DNA from 3 places in the Priestia sp. D51 genome. Region 3 is predicted to be linked to each of the others. Evidence: riboswitches for the same ligand, from Rfam matches in the RefSeq annotation. Region 3 holds a riboswitch; each other region holds the start of a gene.

Region 1 (5,808 bases), on a different contig from region 3:
ACGAATATCGTAACAAATAACTCCTGCGCATAAAGACTGTTCAAGTGTAAAAAGATTTTTTGCTGTTCCTGCTTCTAGATAGAGGTGCTCATCCATTAATTTAAATAAGTGCAGCTTACTGTATTGTGACACTTCACGACCTTTTCGGTCAAAAATATACATCGTATTTGTGACGCCTTGCTCTGTTTTTTTCGCGATCGAACCTGCCACAATATTTACTTCGTTCGTTTTAGCAAATTGAGAGATTAATTGCTTGGCCTGCTGTCCTTCATCATCGGCAATTTCGTCTAGCCGCGTCAAATCATAAGCTGTATCCCATAGCTCAGGAAGCACAAGGATGTCAGGGTTTTCTTTTAGAGCTTCCGTCATTTTTTGTTGAATATATTTTCGGTTTTTAGTTGGGTTTCCAAACGCAATATCAAGCTGCAAACACGTGATTTTTACACTCACTTTATCATCCGTCCTTTTTGTAGTAGTTGAAAAAAATGACTTTACAAGTTGAGTATTACAATATATTATTTGTGACTAGAATTTCAAGAATTTTTTGAGAAGGTGTGCGATGATGAAACAATTTGAGCAATCGGAACTATTAAAAAGTTTACCAAAACAATTTTTTGCATCACTTGTAGGCAAGGTAGGAAAAGTAATGGCCCAAGGGCACGACGTTATTAACTTAGGGCAGGGAAATCCTGATCAGCCTACTCCTTCACATATTGTAGAAACACTCCAAAAAGCAAGTGCTAATCCTATACATCATAAATATTCTCCATTTCGGGGGCACCAGTTTTTAAAAGAGGCCGTTGCGACTTTTTATAAACGAGAATATGGCGTTGATGTGGATCCTGAAAAAGAAGTAGCTATTTTGTTTGGCGGGAAGGGTGGACTTGTAGAAATTCCGCAGTGCTTATTAAACCCTGGAGATACGGTGCTGGTTCCGGATCCTGGATATCCTGATTACTGGTCTGGAGTAGAGCTTGCAAAAGCAAAGATGGAAGTGATGCCGCTCACGGCTGAAAATCATTTTCTGCCCGTATACGAAGAGATAGGTGAACGTGCTAAAGAACAGGCAAAGCTCATGTTTTTAAACTATCCGAATAATCCTACCGGTGCAGTGGCAACAGCAGAATTTTTTGAAGACACCGTGGCGTTTGCTGCCAAGCACGATATTTGTGTGGTACACGACTTTGCCTACGGAGCCATTGGATTTGATGGTAAAAAGCCAATCAGCTTTTTACAGACTCCTGGTGCAAAAGAGACGGGAATTGAAATTTATACTCTTTCTAAAACGTATAACATGGCGGGATGGCGAGTTGGATTTGCTGTAGGAAATGAAAGTGTAGTAGAAGCTATTAATCTTCTTCAAGATCATATGTATGTCAGCCTCTTTGGGGCGGTTCAAGAGGCAGCAGCGGCAGCTCTGTTAGAATCTCAACAATGTGTGAATGATTTAGTTAAGCGCTATGAATCTAGACGCAATACCTTTATTCAAGGGCTTCAAGAAATTGGTTGGGACGTTACATCTCCAGCGGGTTCCTTTTTTGCATGGCTAAAAGTTCCTAAAGGATATACTTCTGAACAATTTTCAGATTTACTTCTTGAAAAAGCCCACGTTGTAGTGGCACCTGGAGTAGGCTTCGGAACATATGGTGAAGGCTATGTGCGCGTAGGACTGCTGACGGATGAAGAGCGCATGAGAGAAGCTGTATCTCGAATAAAAAAATTAAATTTATTTTAAAAACGCATTGACAATCCTTTTTGAGTTGGCTTAATATGTAAGAAGTTAACGAGATTAATAACCGATAAATCCTAGCGGTATTTTTTATTTAGTATATAATCTACGAATTCAATTTAAATAAATAGCAACTTTCTTATTAAGAGTAGGTGGAGGGACTAGCCCGATGAAGCCCGGCAACCGACTTAACGCATGTTAAGCACGGTGCTAATTCTTGCAGCAGCAGCTGAGAGATAAGAAGAGCAACGAAAGCCTCTTCTTAATTACAGAAGAGGTTTTTTTTATTAACGATATTAAACAGCAAGGGAGTTTTTAGCATAATGAGTGAAATCGTTGCAAGCTACTTACTACATGACAATAAAGGAAATTTTCATAAAAAAGCGGAAGGAATCGCTTTAGGACTAACCGTCGGCTCATGGACAGATCTGCCGCTTTTAGATCAACAGCAGCTTCAAAAGCATAAAGGGCGCGTCGTATCCGTAACTGAGCTTCAAGACTGCGAACGTGTTAACGGATATTTAGGCGGAGAGGTTAAGCAGGCTATTGTCAAAATTGCTTATCCTACTGCCAACTTTTCAAGAGATTTACCGGCTATTTTAGTTACGGTTTTCGGAAAACTATCACTTGATGGAAAAGTGAAATTATTAGACTTGGATTTTCCTGATGAATTATTAGCTGAATTCCCAGGACCGCGCTTTGGAATAGAAGGTATCCGAGAGAAACTAGGCGTTTATGACCGTCCGCTTGTGATGAGTATTTTTAAAGGCGTAATTGGAAGAGATATGACGTACTTAACAACTCAGCTTCGTGAGCAAGCGCTTGGCGGAGTGGATTTGGTTAAAGACGACGAGATTTTGTTTGATAGTGAACGAACACCTTTTGAAGCTCGCGTTACAGAAGGAAAAAAAGTACTGAATGAAGTATACGAAAAAACGGGACACCGCACGCTGTATGCTGTTAATTTAACGGGACGAACGTTTGAATTAAAAGAAAAAGCGAGAAAAGCAGCTGAGCTAGGAGCCGATGCTCTTTTATTCAACGTATTTGCTTACGGGTTAGACGTACTGCAGGCACTTCGAGAAGATGATGAAATTAACTTGCCGATTATGGCACACCCAGCTGTTAGCGGAGCGCTTACGCCATCAGAGTTTTACGGTTTTTCAAATTCATTACTGCTTGGAAAACTATTGCGCTTAGCCGGAGCGGATTTCTCACTGTTTCCATCACCATACGGAAGCGTAGCGCTTTCTCTTGAAGATACGACAGGCATTGCCTACGAATTAACGCGTCCTGTGTACAAATATAAGCAGACTTTCCCGGTTCCTTCAGCAGGAATTCATCCTGGAATGGTACCGCAGCTTGTGAAGGACTTTGGCATCGACAGCATTATTAATGCAGGAGGCGGAGTTCACGGTCATCCAGACGGCGCTATCGGAGGAGGAAAAGCATTCCGTGCGGCGATAGATGGAGTACTCTCTCATCAAACACTAGCCGAAAAAGCGGAAGAATCAAAAGAGTTGCAAAAAGCTTTGCAACTATGGGGAACAGTAGAGGTGAAAGCATGACATCGTTAAAAATCTTTTGTGACTTTGATGGAACAATCACAAATAGCGATAACATTATTGCTATTATGAAACAATTTGCTCCTCCGGAGTGGGAAAGTATTAAAGACGACGTGCTAGCACAGCGCGTCTCCATTCAAGAAGGAGTAGGGCAAATGTTTGCCTTGCTTCCCGTGGAATTAAAGGAAGATATTATTTCTTATATTTTAGAGACGTCTGCTATTCGAGATGGATTTGATGATTTTATTGCCTATACAAAAGAGCATCATATTCCGCTTTATATTGTAAGCGGAGGAATTGACTTTTTTGTAAAACCGCTTTTGGGAAATCGAGTTGCAGAGGAAATGCTCTACTGCAACGGATCTGATTTTTCCGGTGAGCATATTTCCATTACGTGGCCTCATACATGTGATAAACAGTGTACAAATGACTGCGGCTGCTGTAAGCCAACGATTATTCGCCATCTTGCAGATGAAAGAGATCATACGGTTGTTATTGGCGATTCAATTACAGATTTGCAGGCTGCCAAATTAGCTGACACTGTCATTGCGCGTGACTTTTTAATTAAAAAATGCGAAGAGCTATCTCTACCGTATCGTCCTTTTTCTACTTTTTATGATGTGATTCACCATTTACAAGAATTAACAGAAGAGGTGAAAGCATGAGTATTATGGCTCAGCAAAGATTACACGAGCTTGCAGATATAAAAGATGAGTTGGCAGAGCGCGATTGGTTCTTCGGTACAAGCGGAAACTTAGCGATTAAAGTGGATCAAAATCCGACAACTTTCTTTGTATCAGCAAGTGGAAAAGATAAAAGAAAACGCACAAATGAAGACTTTTTGTTAGTTGATCAATACGGGAAACCTGCAGAAGAAACGCATTTAAAGCCTTCTGCTGAAACGCTTTTGCACGTTAAGATTTACGAGTCAACGAATGCTGGGTGCAGCCTTCATGTACATACAATCGACAACAACGTGATCTCTGAACTGTACGGAGATGAAGGGTTTATTTCATTCAAAGGCCAAGAAATTATTAAGGCACTGGGTATTTGGGAGGAAGATGCGGAAATTACTGTTCCGATTATTCCGAATTACGCGGATATTCCGACACTAGCAGAAGAATTTTCTCACCATATAAAAGGCAATCAAGGCGCGATTTTAATTCGTAACCACGGGATTACGGTATGGGGAAAAAATGCGTTTGAAACAAAAAAAGCGCTAGAAGCCTATGAATTTCTATTTAGCTACCATGTGAAATTACTATCACTTAAAGGCATTAAGCCAAAGGTGCATTTATAAAAGGAGGAAATAAAAATGGCGCAAATTCGCTTACATGTAAATAATAAAAGAATTGAAACTCAAGAGGAAGTATCAGCTTTTCTGGCAAACAATGAAGTTATTTATGAAAACTGGGATATTACAAAACTTCCAGAAAATCTTCGTGAAAAATATGATTTAACTGATGAAGAAAAAAAAGAAATTTTAAACGCTTTTGATGAGGATATTAAAGATATTTCTGAACGCCGCGGCTATAAAGCTCAAGATGTTATCTCGTTATCGGAATCTACACCAAACATTGATGAATTGTTAAAAAACTTTCAGCGCAAGCATATTCATACAGATGACGAAGTTCGCTTTATCGTAAGCGGTCATGGAATCTTTGTTATTCAAGGAAAAGACGGCGAATTTTTTGATGTTGAATTAGAGCCAGGCGATTTAATTTCAGTACCAGAAAACATTCTTCATTACTTTACACTAATGGAAGATCGTAAAGTAGTCGCTGTGCGAATTTTTGTGACAACTGAAGGATGGGTACCTATTTACGCATAACAACTACTTGTAAAGCATAGGTCATGATCACCCCGCTTTTACATCTAAAAGCGGGGTATTCTTTGGATTATTATAAAACTAACTATTTTTATATGAATAATAAGTATAATAGGAGGAACACCATGAAAAAGAGTAAAAAAATGCTGTGGCCACTTACTTTGCTCGTACTTCTAGTTTTTGCGCTGGCTGCCTGCACGAAAGAACAGCCAAGTCTAAACGAGAAAGCACAGGCAGCTCCAGCGCAGCAAGCGGCTTCTGCTAAGCCTGTACAGCAAGAAGGAAAACAGATTACGAAAGATACAAAAATTGCGCTTATTTCTGAATTTACATCAGGCACTCACGCTGCTCAGTACATAACAGGTGTGACAAAAGCGGCTAAAAAAGCCGGAGTACAGCTATCCGTTTCTGATTCTAATAATGATCAATCTAAAATGGCTGCGTATTTAGACACGGCTATTAACCAAAATGTTGACGGTATTATGATTGACCACGGCCGGGCTGAAACCCTTGAACCTGGCGTGAAGCGCGCGATTGCAAAAGGGATTCCCGTTATTGCAACAGACGTAGAATTAAAAGTAGAAGGCGTTACAACGATTGACCAAGATGATTATATGCTTGCGCTCCAGGGGTTAAAGCAAATGATGCAGGACATTAACGGAAAAGGAAATATTGTATATGCGTTT
Region 2 (5,808 bases), on a different contig from region 3:
GTTTCTCTAAATAACTGACTATGATTTCAATTACGATACACATGCTCCAATAAACAAGTGAAATCGTAACATAAATGTCAAACATTCCTATTCCATAGTTGTTGCCCAAAATAAGGCGAACTTGCCCCATAATATCAATAATCCCAATGCTAAAAGCAAGTGCAGTATCTTTTAATAATGAAATCGTAGCATTTCCTAAATTAGGTAGTGCTGCTACAAACGCTTGAGGAAGGATAATTCTTCTTAAGGATTGAAAATAGTTCATGCCTATACTATACGCTGCTTCGAACTGCCCTTTATCAATCGAGAGATATGCTGAACGAATAACTTCTGATAAAGGAGCGGCAGTATGTAAGGAAAAAGCAATTACCAAGAAAGTGATGCGACTCCAGCTGTTAATGTCGATATGGACAAGGAGCAGCAGCTGAGGAAGGCCAAAGTATACAAGAAACAGCTGAACAAGCAGCGGTGTACAGCGCATAAAAGATAAATAGATGGTAGCCATTTTAGAAAAAACAGGCTTTTTTTGAATGCGTATCAGAGCAATCACGAAACCTAAAAGCAACGAAAAAAGTAGAGAAAGGCCTAACATAAATAATGTTAAAGGAAGTTTATCTACCACTTGCCACAATAGTTTTAACCAATCATGAAAATCAGTACTAATCATATCTCACCTCGCCTTAATGAGGAATTCTTATACTCATTTAATCTTGAAAATTGAAGTTTTGTTGATTAATATACTTTAAGTCTTTAAAGAAATTTACTTTAAACCATTTTTCAGCCAAGTTTTCTAGCGTCCCGTCATTTTTTAATTTGACTGTCGCTTTATCAATTTCATCAGCAAGTTTTTGATTATTTTTATCAAAGACTAACCAAGTTGGCTCTTTTGATACAATGCCTCCTACTTTTAAATTTAATTTGAGCTGTTTTTGTACTTCGTTAAATGTTGTTACGTTTAAAAAAATAGCATCCGCTTTACCTTTATCCACTAACTTTAAGTTTTCTGCCGTAGAAGGGTTATCAATGCTTTCTAATGTTAAAGGCTTAGTGGCATGTTCTTTGTTATAAGCATTTAAAATAGCGCGCAATCCACCCGTAGCCGATACAGGTGGAAACTTTTGACCTACCATATCGTCAAGTGTTTTGATATCGTTTCGTGATTTTTGTGTGACTAAAGCTGTTAAAGAATAACCATATTCATGTGCAGGATAAAGAAACTTTTCTTCACGTTCAGGGTTTTTAAAGAACCAGTTGATGGCGAAATCATATTTTCCTGTCGAAACACCTACCAAATTTGTTTCTTCTTCTCCAAGGGTGTATTCAAATTTGTACTCTGGAAGCTTTTTTTCAAGCTGCTTTAAATAATCCATATCATATCCAATAGGTTCATTCTGGTCGTTCGTAAATAGAAAAGGCGGATTTACTTCATCACTCAAAGCAACTTTGATTACTTTTTTATCGCTATTTTCTGAGCTAGAGCTTTGAGAGCATCCTCCTAAAGCCATAATCAGTCCAATTGCCAAAGTTAAAGTAAAGCATAATTTTTTCATCGTTTTATTCCTCCCCATACTAATTTCTGTTTGACGAATAATAAAAAAGCACCGAAAAAGCTGCTAAAAAGCTTTTTCGGTGCCATTGGTGATCCAGTAGGCGGTGAACATATACTTACTACCACGGTAGAGGAAGTATATTCTAACAGTAAAAAATAAGTAAAACTCCTTACAACTTTCATAAAATATATATTACCGATAGAATTAATGTGAATTATATCGGTGTATTCCTATTTTTGTCAATATCATAAATACAAAGAAAAACCTTCTCGCTTAAGTAATAGAAGGCTATTCACTATATAAGAATAAGAAAAGAGAAATCATAAGTTATACAAATCATCTTTTAATTGAGTTTTTATTATACGAATCTTTTGTTATTCCTATACTAAAAATTATATTAAAAATAAACATTGACAATTTTCGGATAATAAAGTTAAATTAATGTAAATAAAACTTTATAAAAACAACTCTTATCAAGAGCGGTGGAGGGACTGGCCCTTTGAAGCCCGGCAACCTAACAATACATGTATTGTTTTGGTGCTAAATCCAGCAATGTGCATGGTATGTACATTGGAAGATAAGAGAACCGATCGTAAACTATCGCTTCTCTTAATCTTTGAGGGAGGCGTTTTTTTATGGAGAAAATAAAGGAGAGAATAAAAACATGAAAAAAGTAACAAAAGCAATTGGCCTTACCTTAGTAGCAGCATCCCTGTTGGTATCAGCAGCCTGCGGCAAATCAGAAGCACAAGCATTAGATTCGAAAAAAATTACAATTGGTGTAACGGGTGGACCTCACCAGCAAATCACAGAGCAGGTGAAAAAATTAGCCAAGAAAGATGGCATTGATATTACGGTAAAAGTCTTTAACGACTATAACACTCCTAATACAGCATTAGATCAACATGATTTAGATAGCAATAACTATCAAACTCTACCTTTTCTAAAGCAGCAAGTGGAAGATAAAAATTATAAGATTACAGATGTGTTCAAAACAGTAGCCTTCCCGATGGGTATTTATGCAAATAGTATTAAAAATGTTAGTGAGCTCAAAAAAGGAGATAAAATTGCAGTACCAAACGACCCAAGCAATGAATACCGCGCGCTAAAACTATTTGAATCTGCAGGAGTTATTAAGTTAAAAGATGGTGTGAAAACAACGGCTACTAAAAAAGATGTTTCTGAAAATAAGCTTGATCTTCAAATCGTAGAGTTAGAGGCGTCTCAACTTCCGTCTCAGTTGGATGAAGTAGCTGCAGCAGCCATTAATACAAACTTCGCAATGGGAGCGGGCTTATCGATTAATAATGATGCAATCTATCATGAAAAAATAAAAAATAATCCATATCCAAACTATTTTGTTGTCCGTACAGAGAATAAACAAGATGAAATTATTGATAAATTGGAAAAATATTATCATTCAGATACAATTCGTACATACATAGAAAAAGAATTTAAAGGTTCTGTTGTACCGGCATTTTAAGGAGGGGCTAGAATGATTGAACTGAAGAAAACTTCTAAAACCTATAAAGTGAACGGAAAAGCAGTAGAAGCTGTTAAAGATGTTTCGTTAACGATTAATAAAGGTGAAGTATTCGGTGTTATTGGCTATAGTGGAGCTGGAAAGAGCACATTAATCCGCTGCATCAATTTATTGGAAAAACCAACTTCTGGAGAGGTCATCATTGATGGAAAAAATCTATCAAAGCTAAGTAAGCAAGAGCTGCAGAAAACGAGAAGAAAAATCGGCATGATTTTTCAAGGCTACAATTTATTAAAAACGGCAACAGTTTACGACAACATAGCGATTCCATTAAAGCTAGAAGGCGTAAACAAAAAATTAATTCAGGAGCGCGTAGAAAAATATTTATCAATCGTAGGACTTTTAGATAAACAAAATCATTATCCTTCACAGCTTTCCGGCGGGCAGAAGCAGCGTGTTGCTATTGCTCGTGCGCTAGCGCATGAACCTGAGATTTTATTAAGTGATGAAGCAACTAGTGCACTTGATCCCGAAACGACCGAAGCCATTTTGAGCTTACTGTTAAAGATTAATAAAGAGCTTGGATTAACAATCTTTTTAATCACGCATGAGTTAAATGTGGTACAACGCATTTGTGACCGAATTGCCGTTATGGAAAATGGACACGTCGTAGAAGAAGGTACAGTCGTTTCCCTTTTTACTAACCCTAAGCATCCGACAACAAAACGCTTTGTAGAATCTGAAAATACCTTCACTATTCCGTCTGAAATAATGGCGTCTTATCGCAGTACCGGTAAGCTGGTTTCTTTGCACTTTGTTGGAAATGAGCTTTCAGAAGAACCAGCTTTAGCTTTAGTTTCTCGGAAATTTAATGTATTGCCAAGCATATTAGCAGGGGGAATTGAACAGCTAAAAAACCACACTCTGGGTAAGTTACTCGTTCATTTACGCGGTGAAAAGGAAGAATATGAACAAGCGATTACATACTTAACAAATCAAGGCGTAATTGTAGAGGAGGTAAACTAAATGGCTGCTTTCTTTAATGAGTGGGGAAGTGTAATCTGGGAAGGTTTATTGCAAACTGCTACGATGACCATTATCTCGTTAATTATTGCCATCATCATTGGTTTACCAATGGGAATCTTTTTAGTAATGACAAGACCAGGTGGTCAAGCTGAAAATGTGTGGGTATATCGAACGTGCAACTGGATTATTAATATTATTAGATCCATTCCTTTTATCATTTTATTATTTTTCATCCTTCCATTCACTAAACTAGTTGCTGGTACTACAATTGGCGTACAAGGTGTTATTGTCCCTTTAGTTGTGTATACAGCCCCTTATATAGCTAGGTTAATGGAATCTGCATTACTTGAAGTAGATAAAGGTATTATAGAAGCTTATCAATCAATGGGAATCTCAACACCAAAAATTATTTGGTATGTTGTTGTTAGAGAAGCACGTTCAGGTATTATTCTTGGGCTGACAATAGCTACTATTGGTCTTATTGGAGCGACGGCGATGGCAGGGCTTGTTGGAGCAGGAGGGCTTGGAGACATAGCTTTTCAATACGGACACTTACGTTTTGAGCCGACTGTTATGTATACAACCATTTTAATTTTGATTATTATTGTTCAGTTGATACAATCCTTGGGGAATTATTCAGCAAGGAAGTTAAAAAAAGACAGCTGACTATAAAAATAAGAAGCTCACGCATTATAGGTGCGTGAGCTTTTTATTTAAATGAAACACATTTTTAGTTCTTCTATAATTAACGGGTTAATGACCGACAAGTGTTCAGTACTATTTCTGTTGATTGCTGAATGGTTCTAACGGATTTTCCTCATTTCATCTTAAAATTTTATTGCTTGTCTATAAAACAAAAGAGGCTCTTCCAACGTTATTGATACGCTTGAAGAGCCTCTGGTTGACCAGAAGGGCTGTAGAAACACTTTGTCTAGATTTTTTATCTAATGCTTGATTAAAGCACCTAAGTATAGCGAGCAAGCATGAAATATGTAATCTCACGGTTTAAAAATACTAAATTGACAGTCAAAAAGATGTTTGGTATATTTTTCAAAAGATTTAAAATTCTTATTGGAATTATCGGATTTGAAAATGTTTGTTAAACATATAGTTTAAATAGAACAGTCGACCAGACGAATGGAGACAAAAATGACGGGGGTTACCTGAGAGTTTTTGTCTTTTTTAGTGGCAGCAGATTAACGCTATATGTTTAATGCATCACAAATAGTGGAGGTAGAGAGAGAAATGAAGAAATTTGTATGGCTTTTTGCATTATTAGCAGTGATTACTGTTGTGGGAGGGTGTGGAAATAAAGAAAAAGCATCTGGTCAAAATAGTGACAAGAAAGAAGATATAGTTCTTAAAGTGGGAGCAGCTTCCACGCCGCATGCCGAAATTTTAAAGTATGTGGAACCTGATTTAAAAAAAGAAGGTATAAAGTTGGACATTGTAAATATTAAAGACGGCATACAGACAAATGAACAAACAGCAAATGGAGAATTAGATGCCAACTATTTTCAGCATACGCCATACTTAGAGCAAACGAATAAAGACAGTGGATTAAATCTTGTCAGCGTGAAAAACGTTCATATTGAACCTTTTGGAGTGTATTCAAAAAAAATAAAATCAATTGACGATTTATCCAAAGGAGCAAAGGTTGCTGTTCCTAACGATCCGGTGAACTTTTCACGTGCACTAGAGCTTTTCGAGGCTAATGGAATCATTGAATTAAACAAGAAACCTAGTGGT
Region 3 (5,808 bases):
ATAGGCTTTAAAGAAAGAGCTAAGACGACATTTAAAGACAAGATTCACTATATATTACCTTATTAAAGAATAAAGTTTCTTATGTTTCTAAGCGTAAAAAAAAGACAAGTCAGTAAGTTTTGCAATTGTTGTGTTGCTAATTTTCAGTAAGATAATGGTGGGACATCGTATTTAAATATAATCTCTACTTAATTCCTTCAATTGTTGATAGATGTAAGTTTTTGTAGATAATTAAATTGTTCTCACATCTTGAATATTTATCCTACATCAAGTACAATAAGTTGAATATAAGTTCAACTTAAAAGATGAGGTGTGTAGAAATGAAAATTTCACGTTTTAATAAAGATTGCGGAAACTCTGTTGATATGAACATCATGGATGGATATTTATTTGATTTTCCAACGAATGTAGTTGAACTTCAAAAAGAAGCTGCAGATTCTTTCTTTACAGATGCTGTTACAGCTCCAGAAGAATTTAAAAAGCGTATTTTACTTTCCACAACTATTCAAGGAGAAGAAAAAGAGCGCTATTTCTTAGTTGGTGACATTGCTGCAAGTCAATTGCTTGCTAACAATCACATTAATAAATTACATAATAAAATTACAAGTCATATTCCATACATCACCTTTTTAGCTGCAATTGCGTACTACCATGCTTTACATGCTAAGGATAAAAAAGATAACACAATTGAAATTGACTACTTTTCTACGATGCTACCAATCTGGCTCCTTAAGAAAGAGAGTACATTTGGTGCAGCTCAAAAAGCGATGGCTAATCGTTTCTTAGGCGACCATACGTTTACGGTGCATACGCCTGGGTTCGAAAATACGTTAAAGGTAGTAGTAGAAGAAAGTGCGTGCTTAAAAGAGGGAGAAAGTGCACGTTTTGCCTTAAAAAAAGACTTAACCCTTGAAGATCGTGAAGATGCAAATGAGTATGTAGAATGTGAAACAGTTATGGTGGACATTGGTGGTGGTTCCATTGATGTGGTTATTCTACCAGAAGGGTTGAAAGCTGCCAATAGTCGCGAATCATTCCAAAGCATTGAAGGCATCCCTTATTTAGCGCATATCGATAAATTGCGTAAAGAGAAATTCCTAGAACTGTTTACAGACTTACGTGCGTTTGATCAATTTATTCTTGATAACTACGGTAAACAAAAGTTTGTATTAAAAAACGAAAACACAGGCGAATCCATTGATTTAACAAATACAATCAAGTCTTCTCTTCGAGAATATGTAGAGATCTTATTGGCTAAGTTAAATGATGTTGCACCACCTCCAGCGAACAAAGTGCGTAAATATGTGTACTGTGGAGGGGTAGCTCCTACTTTAGAAGTTGCTATCATGAATAGTATGCGTGAAAAAATTGGAGAAGAACGTACAGAGAAGTATCATAAGGTGCCCCAAGATAGCCGCCATTTAAATTTATTTGGCTTAGAGATTCGTAGTATTGGTTACGTTCAGAAGAAGCAAGCAGCAGAGAAAAAAGCCGTTAAATCCTAACAACGTAGGTGATAAGGATGTCAGAACGCCAAAATGCGTTTACCATTAAGACAAATCGATTGAGCGATGAAGTGTATAATCAACTGGCTACATATGCTAAATCGCGTAAGTTAGGAGATTATATTTCGTCTTTAATTCTACGTGATTTAGATGATTCATCTACTGGAAGAAAAGCAAGGGAAGATAAAAAAACCTACGAAATGTTTGAGCATATTAAGAATGAACTATCTGAATTAAAGGTATTAGCCCAAACAACGGGTTTTGTAGGAAGCAATACTTTTAAAGAAGAAGAGCCTTCAAAGGTTCCTCAACTGAAAGAAGGAAAGATTGCAGATTTAGAAAATATATCTGGCTCATTAGACGATGACGACTTAGAAGAATATAGCGACTTTTAAAAAGGAAAACCACTAGAGCCATTCTAGTGGTTTTCTTTTTGTGGTTCACCTAAACCATGATCAAACAGATACTAGCCTTTAAAAATAATCAAGGTGAAATGTTTTATATAGGAACAATTATAAATTTTAAAATTTACTTGCTCTTTTTATATTTTAGCATTCATATAAAAAGGCACCTAACAAACAGCAGGATTAATGGATTTCAGTTGAGAATAAACTAACCTCATTTTATTTTTTAACTTAAGCAATTCGTCTATAAAACTAAAGAGGTACCGCAGAAACGCTCCCTCGCATGAACGTACCATACCTTAAAATAAGTATCCGTGTGTTGAATAGTAGTTATGTTTTCTGTGCTCAATAAAAGGGAAAGATAAAGTTATCTATCACCAAAGGGGAAAACGCTATGGATAAAATGACTCAAGAATTACATGATTTTTTATTACAACATGTGAATGAAATGGCTCAAGAGTGGTTAGATTCTCGAGAGATAGAAGAGAATTCTGTTTATACAGCTGATGCTTCTCCAGAGGTAACTGAATACCTTCGAGAACAAAATCACTATTTTACCCGTACAATAGTGAAGGTCCTAAAGGATGGATCTTTTAAAAATCTTAGTGGTTGGGCCCAAGAGATTGCAACCAAACGAGCTCGCTTAGGGAATCCTCTTTACCTGAGTATCCGTCATTTCAAAAAGTTTCGTGCTATTTTTCTTAACAAGGTTGAAGCATTTATAAGCCTCCATCAGTCTAGTATTACACAACAAGATATTATTCTATGGAACAGAACCTTAAACGAAGCCTTTGACCGGATGATTGAACTCTTTACCATGTATTATGGACAAGTAGCAGAGGCGCAAGTATATGCTCAAAAAAAGCTAATTTCAGAACTGAGTACACCAATCATTAGTATTTCAGATACAGTTGGTGTTCTTCCTATAATTGGTCAGATCGATGACTATAAGAGCAATGACTTTGCGGGAAAAATTATGATGCAGGCAAAAGACCTTGAATTGTCTTGCCTAATCATTGATCTATCAGGTGTACCTTCCATTGATACAATGATGACCAATGAATTGTTTCAAGTCGTAAACATGTTAGAATTGCTAGGAATTGATACAACGATTACAGGTATCCGTCCAGAAATTGCTTTAACAGCCGTTCAATTGGGTATAGACTTCAGTAAAATAAGAACCTATGGAAAACTAAAGGACGCAGTAAGTGACCTTTTGCATATAAGGTAAAAGAATTATAGCAGCAGGAAGACTACCAATGGAAGGTAGTCTTCTTATTGTTGGATAGAAATAAAGACGGAATAGCTAGTAACTAAGCATCAATTGAAATTAGTAATTTAACTTATCAAAAGAAGGGTTTATTTTATTGTTATTGAATGTGTACAAGACGTTTTATCTCAAATCTCAATTCCAGAGAGGGGAAATGACAATGGCCATTAGAAGAGAACGAGCTGCAAGGAGTATTTTGGGTCAATCAGGATTGAGGAATAGGAATCCAGAAAACGCTATGCTTGATGAAAAAGATAAAAAATCTCGTACCTCAGATTTTGAAAAAGTTCCCACTCCTCGTCAGGGGTCTACTCGAACAGCAAGGATGGCAGAAGAATATAGGGCTGAATATAAAAGGGTAAAAAGAAGAGAGCAATTTTTGCAAGATACAATAGATTTATTAAACGATTGTAATAACAAGCAATCTGTTGAAGAGTTAAAGGAATTAATTAATTTAGCAAAAGAACGATTAACTATGTATAAAGGCAAATAGAAATTATTTCTTTTTTTATCAATGAAGTGCTGTAATATGAATACGTTCACATTCACATTGATGTGAGTGCATTTTTGCTAGGAGAGAGCAGCCAGTATATGATGGTTGCTCTTTTCGTATTTGCAAGAAGATGTGACTATATGAAAGATTGGTTTAGCGTATTCGCTCTAAGAAATGAATCAAAGAGAGAAATTAGAAGTGAGGAATAGCGCTCCTTGCAAAGTGCAATGAAGAGGCTAGGTATAATGGAGTCAGATATTTTTTTAATACAATTGGTGAAGATAAATAACAATTAGGTAATGGAGCCAAATTCTTTAAATACTATGTAGCTATTGCGATAAGCTTTCCTGTCCAAACCAAAAACAAAGAAGAACCCTTACTGTAGTAGGTAATGAGGAAGTAATGAGATAAGAGATGTGCTATTTCTGATTTTCCAATTTTTTGTTGACAAGCTAAGAAAACAAGTGTAATATTTCTTCTAGTTAAATAAATTGAATATTCTTATCTCGAGAGGTGGAGGGACTGGCCCTAGGAAGCCTCGGCAACAGACTGTTAAAGTACTGTGCCAATTCCAGTAGCAATTTGCTTGAAGATAAGAAGAGAACCCATAACGATTATTAACCTCTTCTTATTTTTAAGAAGAGGTTTTTTATTTTAAAAAGAAAGAAGGAAACAAACTCATGACAAAGACACTAGTGAAGGCTCCATTTAAAGCTGATCACGTAGGCAGCTTTTTACGCACAACTCCCCTTAAAGAAGCAAGAAAAGCGTATGCAAATGGTACAATTAATGAAGCCGATCTAAAATCTGTAGAGGATAAAGAAATTGAAAAGCTTGTCCAGAAGCAAATTGAAGTAGGTCTTAAATCTATCACGGACGGTGAATTTAGACGTTCTTGGTGGCATTTGGACTTCTTATCAGGCTTAGAAGGTGTAGAGCAGTTTGAGACAGAATATATCAGCCAATTCAAGGGTGCAAAAACCAAAAATAACGCGATTAAGGTAGTAGGTAAAGTAGACTTCAATCATCATTATATGGTAGAACATTTCACGTTTTTAAAAGAAGCTGTCGAACGCCATGGTGATGGAAGCCAAGTCGCTAAATTCTCACTTCCAAGCCCAAACATGTTATTTACTCGAATTCAAGAAGATACATATTACAATGGAAACAGAGATCAATTTTATCATGATACTGTGGCTGCTTATCAGAAAGCGATTCAAGCCTTTTACGACGCAGGCTGCCGTTACCTACAATTAGACGATACTTCGTGGATTGATTTTGTTTCTGAAGAACGAATCAATGCGGTTGTTGAGAAGCTGGGTATGGATGTAAAAGACATTATCAATACTCGAGTAAGTTGTTTAAATGATGCTATTTCTAAAAAGCCTGAAGATATGCTCATTACTATGCATATTTGCCGTGGAAACTTTAGATCTACTTATATCACAAGTGGTGGCTATGATACTATATCCGATGCAATCTTTGCTAACTTACATGTAGATGGGCTTTTTCTTGAATATGATGATAACCGTTCAGGAGATTTTGAACCATTAAAAAGCTTTACAGGTAACAATCAAACTGTTGTTTTAGGGTTAGTAACATCTAAATTTCCTACACTAGAAGATACTGAGGTTATTAAGCAAAGAATTCAAGAAGCAAGTCAGTATGTTCCTCTAGCTAACTTGTCATTGAGTCCGCAATGTGGCTTTGCAAGTACAGAAGAAGGAAATGTATTAACAGAAGAGGAACAGTGGAATAAAATTAGTCACATAATTAAAATTGCTCAAGATGTCTGGGGAGCCAACTAAAAAGTGAGAATCGCTTTTTAATTTTACATAAGTAGCATTCTAGATGTGTTGAAATACGATAAATAGGCGGATCTTATAACCGAAAAAAGGAAGAATGAAGTTCATTCTTCCTTCAGCCATTATTATAAAGTTTTATTAGAAACGTCCGCCGCCAAGTTGTTGCTCAGCCATTTGTACAAGACGCTTAGTGATTTCGCCACCTACTGATCCGTTTGCACGTGCAGTTGTGTCAGCACCAAGGTTTACACCAAATTCGCTCGCAATTTCATACTTCATTTGATCGATTGCTTGTTCAGCACCATATACTAATAACTCGTTGTTGTTGCTG

The links. Region 3 has a riboswitch for S-adenosylmethionine ahead of ACNHOZ_RS27000 (5-methyltetrahydropteroyltriglutamate--homocysteine S-methyltransferase). Riboswitches for the same ligand answer to the same signal wherever they lie in the genome.
Region 1: linked by a shared signal. The riboswitch ahead of mtnW (2,3-diketo-5-methylthiopentyl-1-phosphate enolase) and the one ahead of ACNHOZ_RS27000 (5-methyltetrahydropteroyltriglutamate--homocysteine S-methyltransferase) in region 3 are both predicted to bind S-adenosylmethionine.
Region 2: linked by a shared signal. The riboswitch ahead of ACNHOZ_RS22780 (MetQ/NlpA family ABC transporter substrate-binding protein) and the one ahead of ACNHOZ_RS27000 (5-methyltetrahydropteroyltriglutamate--homocysteine S-methyltransferase) in region 3 are both predicted to bind S-adenosylmethionine.

What each region holds. Positions count from the first base shown of each region.
Region 1 covers NZ_JBLTIR010000003.1:670,803-676,610, forward strand. The annotation lists gene ACNHOZ_RS15240 (carbon-nitrogen family hydrolase) at 1-450, opposite strand, end outside; gene ACNHOZ_RS15245 (pyridoxal phosphate-dependent aminotransferase) at 563-1,735, shown strand; SAM riboswitch class I at 1,866-1,972, shown strand; gene mtnW (2,3-diketo-5-methylthiopentyl-1-phosphate enolase) at 2,053-3,297, shown strand; gene ACNHOZ_RS15255 (2-hydroxy-3-keto-5-methylthiopentenyl-1-phosphate phosphatase) at 3,294-3,959, shown strand; gene ACNHOZ_RS15260 (methylthioribulose 1-phosphate dehydratase) at 3,956-4,594, shown strand; gene ACNHOZ_RS15265 (1,2-dihydroxy-3-keto-5-methylthiopentene dioxygenase) at 4,610-5,125, shown strand; gene ACNHOZ_RS15270 (sugar ABC transporter substrate-binding protein) at 5,248-5,808, shown strand, end outside.
Region 2 covers NZ_JBLTIR010000006.1:224,440-230,247, reverse strand. The annotation lists gene ACNHOZ_RS22790 (amino acid ABC transporter permease) at 1-667, opposite strand, end outside; gene ACNHOZ_RS22785 (transporter substrate-binding domain-containing protein) at 705-1,550, opposite strand; SAM riboswitch class I at 2,018-2,134, shown strand; gene ACNHOZ_RS22780 (MetQ/NlpA family ABC transporter substrate-binding protein) at 2,215-3,033, shown strand; gene ACNHOZ_RS22775 (methionine ABC transporter ATP-binding protein) at 3,046-4,059, shown strand; gene ACNHOZ_RS22770 (methionine ABC transporter permease) at 4,060-4,725, shown strand; gene ACNHOZ_RS22765 (MetQ/NlpA family ABC transporter substrate-binding protein) at 5,305-5,808, shown strand, end outside.
Region 3 covers NZ_JBLTIR010000015.1:11,526-17,333, forward strand. The annotation lists gene ACNHOZ_RS26980 (Alp7A family actin-like protein) at 321-1,505, shown strand; gene ACNHOZ_RS26985 (hypothetical protein) at 1,523-1,900, shown strand; gene ACNHOZ_RS26990 (STAS domain-containing protein) at 2,304-3,140, shown strand; gene ACNHOZ_RS26995 (hypothetical protein) at 3,340-3,672, shown strand; SAM riboswitch class I at 4,171-4,271, shown strand; gene ACNHOZ_RS27000 (5-methyltetrahydropteroyltriglutamate--homocysteine S-methyltransferase) at 4,353-5,480, shown strand; gene ACNHOZ_RS27005 (alpha/beta-type small acid-soluble spore protein) at 5,616-5,808, opposite strand, start outside.